2 regions of the Paenibacillus sp. FSL R7-0198 genome follow, and region 2 is predicted to be linked to the other one. Evidence: a T-box and tRNA genes for the amino acid it is inferred to sense, from the RefSeq annotation. Region 2 holds a T-box; the other holds one or more tRNA genes.
What was found. The T-box of region 2 lies ahead of MKY87_RS09325 (valine--tRNA ligase). A T-box ahead of a tRNA ligase gene usually reads a tRNA of that ligase, here a tRNA-Val.

Region 1 (7,386 bases), 760 kb from region 2:
AACTTTAAAGGCATCAAAGAATTAAGTATTGACGTAGAGAATATTACCGTTGTAATTGGACCCAACAATTGTAGTGAAGCACTATATTACAAGCGTTAAAATTGTTTGGTTCCACGAACAAAAAAATAGATTCTGATTTTTATTTCAGACATAATACATCAGAGCCGATCTCATTTCATGCAACTTTTTCAGATATCTCAATCGAGGAAGCTGATTTACATGGTATAAGAGCATCCATACATTCAGAGTCTAACAGTTTTATTGTTCGTGCAATCTATAGTTATGGACAAGACGTAAAAAGATCTTCTAAGACTAGCGGATCTCTTGAACACGATCTCGAAGAAACTGGCTGGGATGGAAAGATGGGAGGAGGTAACAATGCATCCCATTTCCTGAATGTCTTTCCAGAGGTGATTTATATCCCAGCTGTTAAAAATGCAAGTGATGAACTTAAAACGAATTCTGATAATATGAAGACTCTAACGACACTTTATAAAGAGATTGTTCATTCCCTTGAGGAGTATACAGAAGCAGAAGAAAAAACTAGACTACTTCAAAATAAAATCAATCAACATGATGACCAAAAGATAAAATATTTTGAGTCTGAAGTTCAGAGTTTTCTAAATGATGTAACCTCAACAAAGATAAACTTTAAAGTTAATGTTAAACCTATAGACGAAATTGTTAGTACTAGTGTCAGTCCTTTTTTTAATTATAATGGTATAGAAACCGGTATTGAATTTCAAGGTAATGGTGTCCAACGCACCTTCATAGTGTCAATACTTAAAGGTTTTAGAAAGTTTAAAAATAAATACTCAACTGACAAAAAAGAGGAGTCTCAATATAAAAGATCACTTATTATTGCAATTGAAGAACCTGAATTGTACCTTCACCCGCAAATTGCGAAAATTTTCAAAGATACCTTGTATTCACTCGCAGATGATAATTTATTCCAAGTAATTGCAACCTCCCACTCACCAAACTTTATAGATTTGTCAAAACCAAATAGGACGTTAGCAAAATTGTCGTTAGATAGCTATAAGATGGTTAATGTTGCACAAGTGAGTTCTGATATTTACAACATGGGTGCAGATGATGTTCAACGTTTTCAGGCCTTATTGAAGTTCAATCCATACATCAACGAAGTTTTTTTCGCAGATCGAGCAATCTTGGTTGAAGGTGACACAGAAGTCGTAGCATTTAAACTCATTGGTGAGAAGTTAGTTGAAAACGGAATCCTAACACAAGAGATGTTTAATAGAACTTCTGTGGTAAATTGTGCAGGTAAAGCAACAATGTATATTGTTCTCAATATTTTAAATAATTTCGGTATTGATTACTCAGTCGTACATGATTTAGACATTACTGAATTAAACTCAAAAGGACAAAGAAGAAGCCCTTCTGCGTTAAAGACCGTTATAACAATTAATCACAAACTTGAGCAATTGGCACTTGCAAGAGGTAACAGAAAATATGTATTTCAACATACATTTGAAGCAGAGATGCCAAATGACTATGAAAAAGGTTCATCTAAATCTTTCTCAGCTTATGAATATTTAAGAGAAAAGTCTTTAGAAGAACTACCAGAAAGATTTATAAATGTAATAAAGGGTGCTTTCGCTCTTAACCTCGATAATCCGATTGATCATTCCATTGAAACGTTATTACCCACTTACCAAAGACAAGGTTGGCCTGAGTTAAATCAAGCCTTAAGTGAGTGGGAGGCTCCGATGAAAGAAGAATACCTCAAAACTTTTTGGGTAGAAAAAATGATTGCTGTAGTTGAAGAGAATAAACAGTAATTAAAATGACGCAGTTGAGGTAAGTCGAATCTCTAAAAAGAAGCTTTCTGCCTGAATCAGTGTTTTTCGTACAATTTAATGAAATGTTGATTAACGCAATGACGTTATAAAATCACAGCATGTGAACCAAGCCTACTATAGATCGAGATCCATATTAAGTACACAAAATTTAATTTGTAAAGTATATAAATATAAAAAGAAAATAATGGAGTGAAATTAATGGATAATTGTCCTAAATGCAAACAAAATGATGATGTTAAAGTTCATAGTAAAGGTGTCAATTGTTTATGCGACAGAGATTTTTGCGTTGGTCAACGTTGTGGTGCAAATGATATGGTAGAATCATACAAATGCAAAAGATGCAATGAAGTATTTACTTCTGCGGTATATCAAAACTATCGTGAACATCATTGCAGAAGTTAATAGTGGTCGATTAGTAATCTTTAATTTAAATTAAATCCAATGCAACTTCTTTTACGAACAATAGTAATCCTATACTTTAATAGTTTAAGATGATGGCTTCGCTGTTATCCTTGAAACATAAATTTAATAATGAGCCTTTTTGGAATATCCGGCCTAGCGGCAAGTTCTAAAAAAACAAACAGCGGAAAGGAACCTTTCATCCGCTCCGCTGTTTCCATTACTACTCTACTCAACTTAGTATCCGCTCTAATTAATTTAATCGGTTCAATAATAAATAATCATGGTCAATTGAAGACATTACCCACGTTCACTTCGTTATGATCCTATGAATAAGTACATATGATACCAATGTTTAAAGAAAAATTGAGTTTTAGCACCACATTGGTAGTAAGTTTTAGTAGATACTCTGTTCTCCCCGATAGACCTAAACAAATCCTGCAAAAAGCCATAATTACAATTTTTTAATCCGCTTATAACAATAAAATGATTCATTCTCAGATACATTCTATTTATTGTATGAAGGCAGATTTTGTAACGTCCTTCTTAAACAATGTTCCTGTTCTTTGAGCATTCGATAGATTTCCGTATCTCCTAATTCCTCAGCAATCTTAAGTAGACTCTTCTCTCCTTCGACAAACCTGTTACTGTCAGCACCGTGTTTTAGCAATAGCTTGATCTTGTTAATTAAGCCTAATTCTACTGCAATTTGGAGCGGTGATGATAAAGAGGTTCCCTACTTCATCATCCTGAACAAGTATGAACAATGGGGGTTCTTCTCTGAAAAAGTAATCTGGATCAGCACCGGACTGAATTAAGAGACTTATCAAAGCAGCGTTTTTATTACGAGTAGCCGCTATTATTGATGAAGAATTGGCAGGAACGGCTCCTTGATCCTACAAATGGACTACTTCATTGTAATTATCATCGGCTACAGCGTAATACAAGTCTTCTATAGATGTCTTCTTCTTATGAAGGAGTTCTTAAGACAATTTTTATTTCTTCACTGCTTAATTTCATCCAAATTGTACCATTAAGTATATTTAACAAAAACCACCTACACATATTATGGGAGGTAGCCATATTATTATATAAAAAAACAACTCCTCTTGAGATATAATTCTCAAAAGAAGTTGCCTTTAATTTTACATATAGGACGAGTGGGGATCGAACCCACGACCCTTACCCTGTCAAGATAATGCTCTCCCGCTGAGCTATCGCCCTGTAATAATTAAGATGTATCCATCGAGTCCATACTACTAAACTTAGCTGAGCTAACAGACCATAATATATAATTGTTTCCCAATCAAGTAACAGTATCATATCAAGTAACCGTGTTCATTGTCAATGATTTATTTGGTTATAATTCACCCGAAATGGTGCACAATAAAGGAAAGATTACCATTTCAACACGAGGTGAATTCCCTATGAGAAACTTAACAAAACGGTCAAAACCCAATAAATATACATTTACCAAATGCTTCTTTCTCTTTGCTGGGCTTGTGATTCTCAGTACAAACGTTACTGGTTGCAGCTTGGAGAGGGATGAACATACGGTTCAATTCCAACAATTACAACAGCCCAATGAAAATGGTGAATCTCTGCCGGTCTGGCTGGACGTATACTCCAAATCTGTAATTCAAGATGTGTATTCTCCGCGAGGAAGCAGTGAAGTCTTGCCGTGAAGGTTAACAGGTGAATTACTCATCTTCATCCCACTTGCGTGAGTATGCTTTCTTCGTAACGTAATACAACAGAGTAATCATTCCCGCCGACATTAGCAATGTAATTACCATGATGCCTGTCATGCCCATCACTACCGCCTCCTCTCCCAATATGTTCCAGACTTCACTATACAGGAAAAACATTTTTTTGTATAATTCAGTCTGATATGTCGCGCAAGAGCAGAAAGAAGGAATGGAATTGGCAGCTGAGATTAGTTATGTATCGACAGAAGAACAACTGAAGCAAGCCCTGGAAATTCGCCATCACGTTTTTGTGATCGAGCAACAGGTGCCTGCCGAGATTGAGATTGATCAATATGATGTCATCAGTCCGGATGTGCATCATGTATTGTTAAGTACGGATGGCCAAGCTGTAGCCACAGGACGTCTGATCTATTACAGCAAGGATACGGCCAAAATGCAGCGGATCGCAGTGCTTGAATCTCATCGTTCATTTGGTTATGGACGAGTGCTTCTGCTCGCGATGGAGGAGCTGGCACGTGAACTCGGCCTAACCTATTCTGTACTGGATGCGCAATGTCAGGCACAGAAATTCTATGAAAAACTGGGCTATGAAGTGATTTCAGAAGAACCTTTTTATGATGCAGATATTCTGCATGTTCGTATGAGAAAGAGCCTGTAAACCCTCGGCGTTGGCAGGTCTTTATCAGCATATGATGCATACTTCCGAGGAAATCGGATAGGCTAATCAGGTATACAGATTCCTATCTCGTCATATAAGGAGAGTGTGACATCATGGATCAAACAACACGCGAGAGTTTCACAGCCGTACAGAAAAATGGTGACGGTGACCTGACAGCTTTTCAGACTTCAGCAGGACGTGTACTGGATTATCAGCAGGCACTTGCAGAAGTAAAGGCTGGCGCTATTGCCGGTGTGAATGTATTTAAAGGCAAGGATGGCGAAATGTACATTCGCGGCGATGCCGACGGTGACCCAACCAACAACCTGGACCAACTTCCCCATTTCTAAAATAGATGCACATGTCGTATGTGTGACACAGTAAGCGCCGATCCGGATATCCGGGTTGGCGTTTTCTTATTAGAATTAATAGTCCGTAAAATATTTTACGGAATCACCGGAAGGTTGGCTTTTGCGAATCGGCTGTTGTGCCTGTTCCCATGCCTGCAAAATCTGTATCCCTTCAAGACTAGATCGGTTCTCCCACGCGATGTGCCCGGTGCGTTCAAGCTCCAGCAATGACTCATGAATGTAAGCTTTGCTTCGTCCCGTCTTGGTCTCCAGTTCATCCATACGCGGCAGCCTGCGCCGTTGTCCTGCATAGTTCACCATAATACGTAAAATCTTGCGTTCAAAGTCGTTCAGCATACTTTACCTCCCCATTCAGGTCCTTAACAGGACGCCATGCCAGAATACCTTGCTCCAGAAAGGTTCGGGGTGAGCCTTCTTTTCCCGCTGATGCTCTAATCATCCCGCCACGTACACTGTTAATTCGAATCTGTCGCTGCGTTATCTGCCCTGCACGATCCATGTAGACAAGCTCCACCATCTGGCCAATATATTTCCCTAGCATAATCATCCCTCCGATAAGAACGTTTGTTTGTATTTCATATTATATGCGAACATAAGTTCTTTATTCAATAGTAAAAAAAGGATTTTGTAAAATAAAAAAACCAGACTTTCACCTTAATGATTAAGGCAGTCTGGTTTCTCTAATAATGCTGCTCATATAACTACGTGACTTGTAATGACCTAGTTCAGTAGCGGATCAGTGTCGATCCGATTCCGAAAATTGTACTTTCTTTAATTGCTGTGTAGATGGATTAAAATCGACATTCACATAAACTGCAAATTGTTTGCCGTCTTTCGCACGAACCCATAGCTTGAACTGTTCCCGTGATTGATCCGCTGTTAGAGAAGTACGACCGATATGCTTATAGTCCAAAATATCCACATTATACTTGGTCTGTGTTTCTTTGACCGCAATAATTCCCCACTTCGCATAATCAGGGATGGCGGCGCCTGTGCCTGATGTAATTCCGGCTAAACTCAGAACTACCGACATGACGGTAACGATGAGCATTCTCATTTTACTCACTCCTTGGGACAATATGTTTCTGTTATATTGCCCGTCCGGGTTTCATTTTACACGAATAAACGAAAGATCCAGGCCAGTGGCCGTAGGGAAAAAGGAACTACATGAACAAGTCGGTCAAACGAATCAGGAGGCTCCGCCCGGAAACTCATTCCCCAGTCACCCGAGAGAACGTGTTGTTGAGTCTGTGGTTCCTGAGGACGATCCAATCCGTATTTCTTTTCAAGTAACTGCCGTGTTTCTTCATCCACCTGAACTTCGTTTGTAACGACATATGCTGTGGCAGGCTCGCTGCTTATGTACATCTGAATCATTAGAAACATTACAATCCCAACTTTTTGTATCCAACGCTTGTTCATCTCTTACTCCTTTATCGATTCATGACTCTCTTCTCTTGTACGTGAAGACTCGTTTGAATGTTTGATTATACATAAATTTGACCGTATTGGAAATAACAAATGGGAGAAGAGTTGGGGCATCCGTTATGCGATGCTTAAGTCCCATTTGGTTGATTTTTTGTTTAAAAAACCCAACAGACGTGTAATAGGCCATGACAGAGTGACTTCACGATTTGAAACCCTACACGATCTGCAATACCAATTTGAGGAGGTTACACCCGAATGTTCAAACGCTTGGATGAAATCCTAATTGAGATTCCCAATGTCGAGAAGCCAGATCCGAATGCTGCGGCAGCCATACAAGAATTACTCGGCGGCAAATTCGGAGAAATGTCAACGTTGAACAACTACCTCTATCAATCGTTTAATTTTCGATCCAAAGAAAAGTTGAAGCCCTTTTATGACCTGGTCATGAGTATTACGGCCGAAGAATTGGGTCATGTTGAGCTCGTGTCTCATGGCATTAACAAGTGCCTCAGAGGTTCAACCGAGTACAGAGAACCCGACGATACACCGCTTGGTTCCGTGAAAGATGCTCGTCTGTCGTATCACTATCTGGCAGGTGCACAAGGCGCAATGCCTTTTGACTCTATGGGTAATCCCTGGACGGGAGCAAACGTCTTCAACAGTGGCAACTTGGTCGAGGACCTGCTGCATAACTTCTTCCTAGAATGTGGCGCCCGTACCCATAAAATGAAAGTGTATGAAATGACGGATCATCCGGCCGCCCGGGAAGTGGTTGGTTACCTGCTTGTTCGCGGTGGTGTGCATGTGGTTGCTTATGCAAAGGCGCTTGAGATTGCAACTGGCGTAAATGTGACCAAGCTGGTTCCTATTCCTTCACTGAACAACAAAGCCTTCAACGAGGCTCGCAAATATGAAGAAAAAGGGGTACACACCAAGCTGTACACCTATAGTGATAAAGATTTCAACACGATTGGCCAGATCTGGAAAGGTACTCACCC
Region 2 (7,386 bases):
CAACAGCCTCTGGGTTCTCAAGAGCAGGATCATATACCGGCCATGATGCCAGCGTAATGGTCTCACCTTCATGCGGCAGATGCTGCCAGATCTCTTCGGAGATGTATGGCATAAACGGATGAATCAGGCGCATGGTCTGATCCAGCACATAAGCAAGCACGGATTGTGTTTTCTTCTTGGCAACCGGATCTTCCCCATAGAAGGACAGCTTAGCAAACTCGATGTACCAGTCACACAGGTCATCCCAGATAAAGTTATACAACACACGACCCGTTTCCCCAAATTCATACGCTTCGATTAGACGCGTAATATCGCGGGAAGTTTCGTTCAGACGGTGCAAAATCCAATAATCCGCTGTACCAAGCTCTCCACTGATGTCACGTTCCTCATAGGTGAATCCTTCCAGATTCATCAATGCAAAGCGCGAAGCATTCCAGATCTTGTTGGCAAAATTACGAGCCTGCTCTACCCGTTCCCAACGGAAACGGAGATCCTGACCTGGCGTGCTGCTGGTTGAGATCATGTAACGCATTGCATCTGCGCCATATTTCTCAATCACATCCAGCGGATCTACGCCGTTGCCCAGTGATTTGGACATTTTGCGTCCATCTGCATCACGAACAAGACCATGCATCAGCACATCCTTGAACGGAATCTCATCCGTGAATTCCAGTGCAGTGAAAATCATACGTGCAACCCAGAAATATATGATGTCATACCCTGTCACAAGTACACTTGTTGGATAATAACGTTTCAGGTCTTCCGTATCTTCCGGCCAGCCTAGTGTGGAGAATGGCCATAAGCCGGAGCTAAACCAAGTATCGAGTACGTCTTCATCCTGTCTGAGCTTGCGTCCAGCATACTCTGGCAGCGTTGTTGGATCTTCAGCAGATACGATGATTTCACCCGTTTCTTCATCATACCAGGCGGGAATACGATGTCCCCACCACAGTTGACGGGAAATACACCAGTCACGAACGTTTTCGATCCAATTCAGATAGGTTTTCTCAAAACGATCTGGAACAAAATTAACTCCTTCGCCGCTCTGTTGTTTCTTAATCGCTCTCTCTGCAAGTGGCTTCATCTCAACGAACCACTGTGTAGACAGATACGGCTCAACAACAGCTCCGGTACGCTCACTGTGTCCAACCTGATGCGTGTGATCCTCGATATTGATCAATACGCCCTGCTCTTTCAAGTCAGCAACAATCTGCTTGCGGCAGTCACTACGATCCAGTCCCTGATACTTGCCAGCCTCAGCATTCATTGTGCCGCTCTCATCCATTACCGTAATTTGAGGCAGATCATGACGAAGACCTACTTCAAAGTCATTTGGATCATGCGCAGGCGTGATTTTAACAGCACCACTTCCGAACTCTTTATCCACATAATCATCAGCGATAATTGGAATTTCGCGTCCAATGATAGGCAGTACAAGTACTTTACCAATCATATCTGCATAACGCTCATCCTTCGGATGAACAGCAACCGCTGTATCACCCAGCATCGTTTCAGGACGCGTTGTTGCCACTGTAACGTAGCCACTTCCGTCTTTGAGCGGGTAACGCAGATGGTACAAGTGACCCTGTACCTCTTTATATTCAACCTCAATGTCGGACAGAGCTGTCCGGTTCACCGGATCCCAGTTGATGATGCGTTTGCCTCGGTAAATAAGGCCTTTTTCATACAGCTGAACAAATACTTTGCGAACCGCTTGGGACAGACCTTCATCCAGCGTAAAACGTTCACGTGAGTAATCAAGCGACAATCCCATTTTGCCCCATTGCTGACGAATGGTAGTGGCATATTGGTCTTTCCAGTCCCATACTTTCTCCAGAAACTTCTCGCGTCCCAGATCATAACGAGTCAGACCTTCTTCACGCAGCTTCTGCTCCACTTTGGTTTGGGTAGCAATACCTGCATGGTCGGAACCCGGAAGCCACAGTGCATCATAACCTTGCATCCGTTTGGTGCGGATCAGAATATCCTGCAGTGTAAAATCGAGCGCATGCCCGATGTGCAGCATCCCGGTCACATTTGGGGGTGGAATTACAATCGTATACGGCTCGGCATCTTTACGTTGACCGGCTTTGAAATATCCACGTTCCATCCAGGTGGAGTACCATTTATCCTCTGCCGCCTTAGGATCGTAAGTGGTCGGCATTTCTGTTGCAGCTGATTTTTTTTCCTCAGACATGTGTCATTCCTCCGTTACTTCATCATCTTCGCCAAAAAAAACAAAAAAAACCTTTCATCCATCAAAGGACGAAAGGTTAGCTTTCGCGGTACCACCTTTGTTTCACGCCTACAGCAAGATAGACTTCACCCTCTGTACATGACGTGACACTTCAAGCAGATAACGGCTGCTACCGGCCCATCCTACCTCAGAAATAAATGACGATAGATCTCATTCATCCCTTGTATTCAAACAGGCAACTCCCGGGCGACTTCGATCAGTTGGTTCCTGCGGAATCTCACAGCGCTGCAATTCCACTCTCTGAAAGGTCATACTGTCTACTACTCCCGTTCCACGTTGTTCTTCAAAAAACCTACACACATCATACCTTGCTCGTGCGCGATAGTCAACCTGACAACAGCGGATAAAGAGCGCTGGAATGCAGGTTTAGGACGAATCATGCAAAAACCCGCAATCCTCAAGGGGATCACGGGTCGTAACGAAGGCTTTAACTACGGATTAAGGGATGTACAATATCTGACCTTCTTCCACAACCTGCTCAGATAATCGGTTATACAACTGAAGTTCCCTCGTGCTCAATTGATATCGATCTGCAATGGCATCCAGTGTATCTTCTCGCTGAACGATGCACAGTTTCACCTTGCGGAATGGGGTCTGGTCCACGATCGTTCCCAGGAACAGGTTCTTCCATTCCACATCATCAGCTGGATACGTTTCTTCCTGTACCACACCCGCAGGAACTTCATCGCCTCGCTCCACTTCAGCATCGCGTGCCGCTCTGCCCGAGGATAACAAGGAAGAGATACCTACGCCCTCTTCTTGCCGTGGTGCGGATTCCTTTTTGCTGCCAAAAGCAACCTTCAGCTCCGGCTTGTCTTCCGTCTCAGCCACAGGTTCAGGAACAAATGCTTCGTTCTGCACGAACTCGTCTACCCCAGTCGCTTCAAAAGACGGTCGGTCTTCCTCAGCATTGTCTGGTTCGGACGAAGCAAATACACCTTGCCAGTTCTCCGCCTGTGATTCGACCGGGACATCGGCAACAGCCTGATTCTCCTGCTGAGGTACAGATCTCGCTGATTCGAAGTGCCATACCTCTGGTTCGTCCGGTACATCCGGTGCTGCCAACTCATTAGATGATTGAGCTGCAGGCTCTGAGACTGCTTGATCTCCACCTCTCAAGTTCGCAGGCAATGCATTCACGGAAGGCTCGGACCAACCCGAAGACTCATCTTCCAGAGGCAGCAATGGTTCTGACTCAGGGTAAGAAGCTAATCGATCTGCGGTCTCAGCCATAAATGACGAGATCGGAGAAGGTTCGCTGTATTGCTCATGAGATGCCAATTCATCTCCATTCGCTGTCAGAGATGCGGGATCTTCGTTTGCATCAGGTTGTCTGTTTTCGTTAGTGTACTCCGCATTTAGCTCCTCAGATTGAAGTGGCTCGGCCGATGACGAATCCGCATATTCTTGCTGCCATTCTTCGCTATTCCTTAATGTCTCTTCCCTTGTGGACAGGTCAGCGAATTCCGGAGCACCATATGCAAGTTCTGCTGCATTCGCAAGTCTCTCTTCCTCACTCCGCTGGAGCAGGTACTCTTGTGCAAATGTGTTGGGGTCGCTGCCTGTCTGTGCTGCTTCATCGGAACGGTTGGATTGCTGAGCATCAGGTGAATGAACAACTGTAAACTCATCTGCTGACCACACTTGTGGCTCTTCAACAGGAAAGCCCTCGATGCCTCGCAACGACAACACGCCTGTAATGTTCAGACTGCGATTGGATAACAGATCCACGTCAAAATTTTCGATCTCGATGGAAATATCCTCAATCGATCTGACCCGATTCAGCGGCACCGTGATCTCCACAGGAATGAAATGTTTGAGCTCCTCTGAAACCTCATTTTCTCCTCTGTACGCACCTGTAAGTAAAAGATGTCCTCTTAATGTGGCATGATCATCCTGCCCTATGACTTGAATGCGCGGGTATAGTTCAATCTCCTCCAATTCTTCAATCGCAGGGACTCCCTCAGACAAATGAACGCGCTCATAAATATCGAACCGCAAACCATAAGGTTGATTCAACAAAGGTGGCGTCCTCCTTTCGGCATATGTTCACCATGATCCTTCTCATGGGACTGATCCATGGTCCAAATCCTTCGTTACCCATCTATATGCCTTGAATGAGATGAGCATGCCACCTTTTGAAAAACCTTGTTATATATGTTCAACTCATGGATATTTACACTGTCACTCCAATGACAGAACAACCTTCCGATCACTGTTTCCCCCAGATTTTTTTGATTCCCTTCTTCAAAGGGAAAATCTAGGGATAGCTTATGCTTCCGAAGCAGCTTTCTTTCAGAAAGCTTTTAGGCGAACGCTCCGCTTCTTCACGTTATTTCTGTCCTTTCCGTTTTCGTGTAAATAGTTAGTCGAACTTAAATAGTGTATTAATAAATTAACTCTCTCGCTCTGCCAATTGTGTGAAATCGGATGGCCAAGGATCATTCACTTCAATCATGGCTCCAGTTAACGGGTGGCTAAACTTCAGCACCTCTCCATGAAGCGCCTGCCGACCAATGGCATCCGCTCTACCTCCATACAACGCATCACCAATAAGCGGGTGTCCCGCGTAACTTAGGTGTACACGAATTTGGTGTGTTCGTCCTGTATCCAGCTTTAATCGTACAAGGGTTGCTCGTTCCCATACTTCGGCGATCTCCACATGAGTAACAGCTTCCTGTCCACCTTCGGAGACACGTCTACGCTGTTTATGATGCCTATCCTTGCCAATTGGAGCATCAATTTTGCGGAGTTCAAGGGGGATTTGTCCACCTGCAATAGCTACATAATGGCGGCCAATTTCTTTGCGACGCATCGCTTCATCCAGTTTGGCGAGGGCAAATGTATTTTTGGCATACAGGACAGGTCCAGTTGTATCCTCATCCAGTCGATGAACATGGCGTACGCTCGCCTGTATTCCGTTCATTTCATAATAAGAGGCAACCACATGATCCAGCGTGATGGCCTGATCAGCACGGCTTCCATCCGGATGCAGTTTCATGCCTGCCGGTTTGTGCATAACCAGACAGAAATCATCCTCATACAATACATCCACATCAGCCCAGCGTGGCTCAACATCGATTGGCTGGGACGCAAAAAGGGCCAGCCGAAGCCGGTCCCCTGCAAGTTGTATTCCTCGGTTTGCTTTAAGCTGACGGAGCAGTTTCTCCGGAAACTGAAGCTCAGACAATAGCCATTGCTCTGCAGCCATCGGTTTGTCCGAACTGCCTGTTACGGCTTTCCCTGGCATCAGCTCAAGCCATTCCCCGCGGCGTTTCCAACTTTTAATAGTCATAGCGATTGAAGAGCTTTACGATTCGCCTCGATCGTATCGTCAATATCCTGCTCTGTGTGCACACCAGAGACAAACATGCCTTCGTATTGCGAAGGCGCAACACTCACACCTTGATCAATCATGGCCGCAAAATAACGACGGAATTGATCCAGATTGCTTTCTTTGGCAATATCATAATTGGTTACTGGAACGGCACTAAAGAATGGACAAACCATGGAACCCACACGGTTAATGGTTATTGCAATACCCGTCTCAGCTGCATTTTTCTCGAATCCGGCTTGCAAACGTGCAGACAGTGTCTCCAGACGGTCATAGACCTCTGGTGTTAACAATTTGAGCGTCGTATATCCTGCTGCCATAGCCAGCGGATTCCCGCTAAGTGTACCCGCCTGATAGATCGGTCCCGTAGGGGCAATCTGTTCCATCAGATCCCGGCGACCACCATAAGCACCAACCGGGAGTCCGCCACCGATCACTTTACCCAGACAAGTCAGGTCAGGTGTAACCCCATACCGTCCCTGAGCACAGTTCAATCCTACGCGGAAACCGGTCATGACTTCGTCAAAAATAAGCAGGCTGCCATATTGCGTTGTCAAACTGCGCAAGCCTTCAAGGAATCCGGAAGCCGGAGGTACAACCCCCATGTTACCCGCCACAGGTTCCACAATAACAGCGGCCAGTTCTTCACCATAACGTTCAAAAGCAAGCTTCACGGACTCCAGATCGTTATAAGGTACCGTAATTGTATTCACAGCTACGCCTTCAGGCACGCCTGGACTATCTGGCAACCCCAGCGTTGCAACACCTGAACCCGCCTTGATCAGCAAACTGTCCGCATGTCCATGATATGATCCTTCAAACTTCAGAATTTTACTGCGTCCGGTTACCCCGCGTGCCAGTCGAATGGCACTCATCGTTGCTTCCGTACCGGAATTAACCATCCGCACGATATCGATGGAAGGTACACGTTCACAGACCAGTTTTGCCATCTCGGTCTCCAGCAAGGTAGGTGCACCAAAGCTTGTTCCTTTAAGGGCTGTCTCACGCAAAGCCTCAACAACGTCAGGGTGTGCATGTCCCATGATGAGTGGACCCCACGATCCCACATAGTCAATAAAAACATTGCCATCAATATCGTAGATTTTGGACCCTTCGCCGCGCTCAGCATAGATCGGAGTAAGTCCCACCGATTTGAATGCGCGCACAGGGCTGTTCACCCCCCCGGGTATGTACTGCTTCGCTTCCTCAAACGCGCTGCGTGAGCGCTCATCATTGCGACGATTACCTTGTTGTGCAGTCATGTGTATCCTCCCTAATAACGATTATTTTATTTCTCAGCCAACCAGCGTGAAGCGTCTTTTCCGTAGTAGGTAATGATCATATCTGCCCCTGCGCGTTTCATGCTGAGCAGGATTTCCATGGCGACTTTTTTCTCATCGATCCAACCTTGAATCGCCGCTGCCTTCACCATGGCATACTCGCCACTAACGTTATAAGCGACAAGGGGAAGATCAAATTGATCCTTAATCGTGCGCATAACATCCAGATAGGAAAGGGATGGTTTTACCATCAACATGTCCGCTCCTTCCAGCACATCCGTTTCGGCTTCCCGCAAAGCTTCACGTGCATTGGCCGGGTCCATCTGATACGACTTGCGGTCTCCGAATTGGGGTGTGGAATCCGCAGCTTCACGGAATGGACCATAGAATGCCGACGCGTATTTTACAGAGTAGGACATGATCGGAATATGACTGAATCCATTCTCGTCCAGCCCGGCACGGATCGCTTGTACAAATCCATCCATCATGTTGGATGGTGCAATAATGTCCGCTCC

Region 1: it has a tRNA-Val gene. The T-box ahead of MKY87_RS09325 (valine--tRNA ligase) is inferred to sense a tRNA for this amino acid. The anticodon was not compared.

What each region holds. Positions count from the first base shown of each region.
Region 1 covers NZ_JBBOCB010000001.1:1,404,291-1,411,676, forward strand. Annotated here, with positions in the region: gene MKY87_RS05935 (ATP-dependent nuclease) at 102-1,802, shown strand; tRNA gene MKY87_RS05940 (tRNA-Val) at 3,375-3,446, opposite strand; gene MKY87_RS05945 (hypothetical protein) at 3,650-3,907, shown strand; gene MKY87_RS05950 (GNAT family N-acetyltransferase) at 4,146-4,589, shown strand; gene MKY87_RS05955 (DUF3892 domain-containing protein) at 4,703-4,939, shown strand; gene MKY87_RS05960 (hypothetical protein) at 5,015-5,296, opposite strand; gene MKY87_RS05965 (hypothetical protein) at 5,280-5,501, opposite strand; gene MKY87_RS05970 (DUF3889 domain-containing protein) at 5,697-6,017, opposite strand; gene MKY87_RS05975 (hypothetical protein) at 6,074-6,382, opposite strand; gene MKY87_RS05980 (manganese catalase family protein) at 6,644-7,386, shown strand, end outside.
Region 2 covers NZ_JBBOCB010000001.1:2,167,294-2,174,679, forward strand. Annotated here, with positions in the region: gene MKY87_RS09325 (valine--tRNA ligase) at 1-2,197, opposite strand, end outside; T-box leader at 2,259-2,540, opposite strand; gene MKY87_RS09330 (LysM peptidoglycan-binding domain-containing protein) at 2,696-4,279, opposite strand; gene MKY87_RS09335 (RluA family pseudouridine synthase) at 4,653-5,552, opposite strand; gene hemL (glutamate-1-semialdehyde 2,1-aminomutase) at 5,549-6,853, opposite strand; gene hemB (porphobilinogen synthase) at 6,880-7,386, opposite strand, start outside.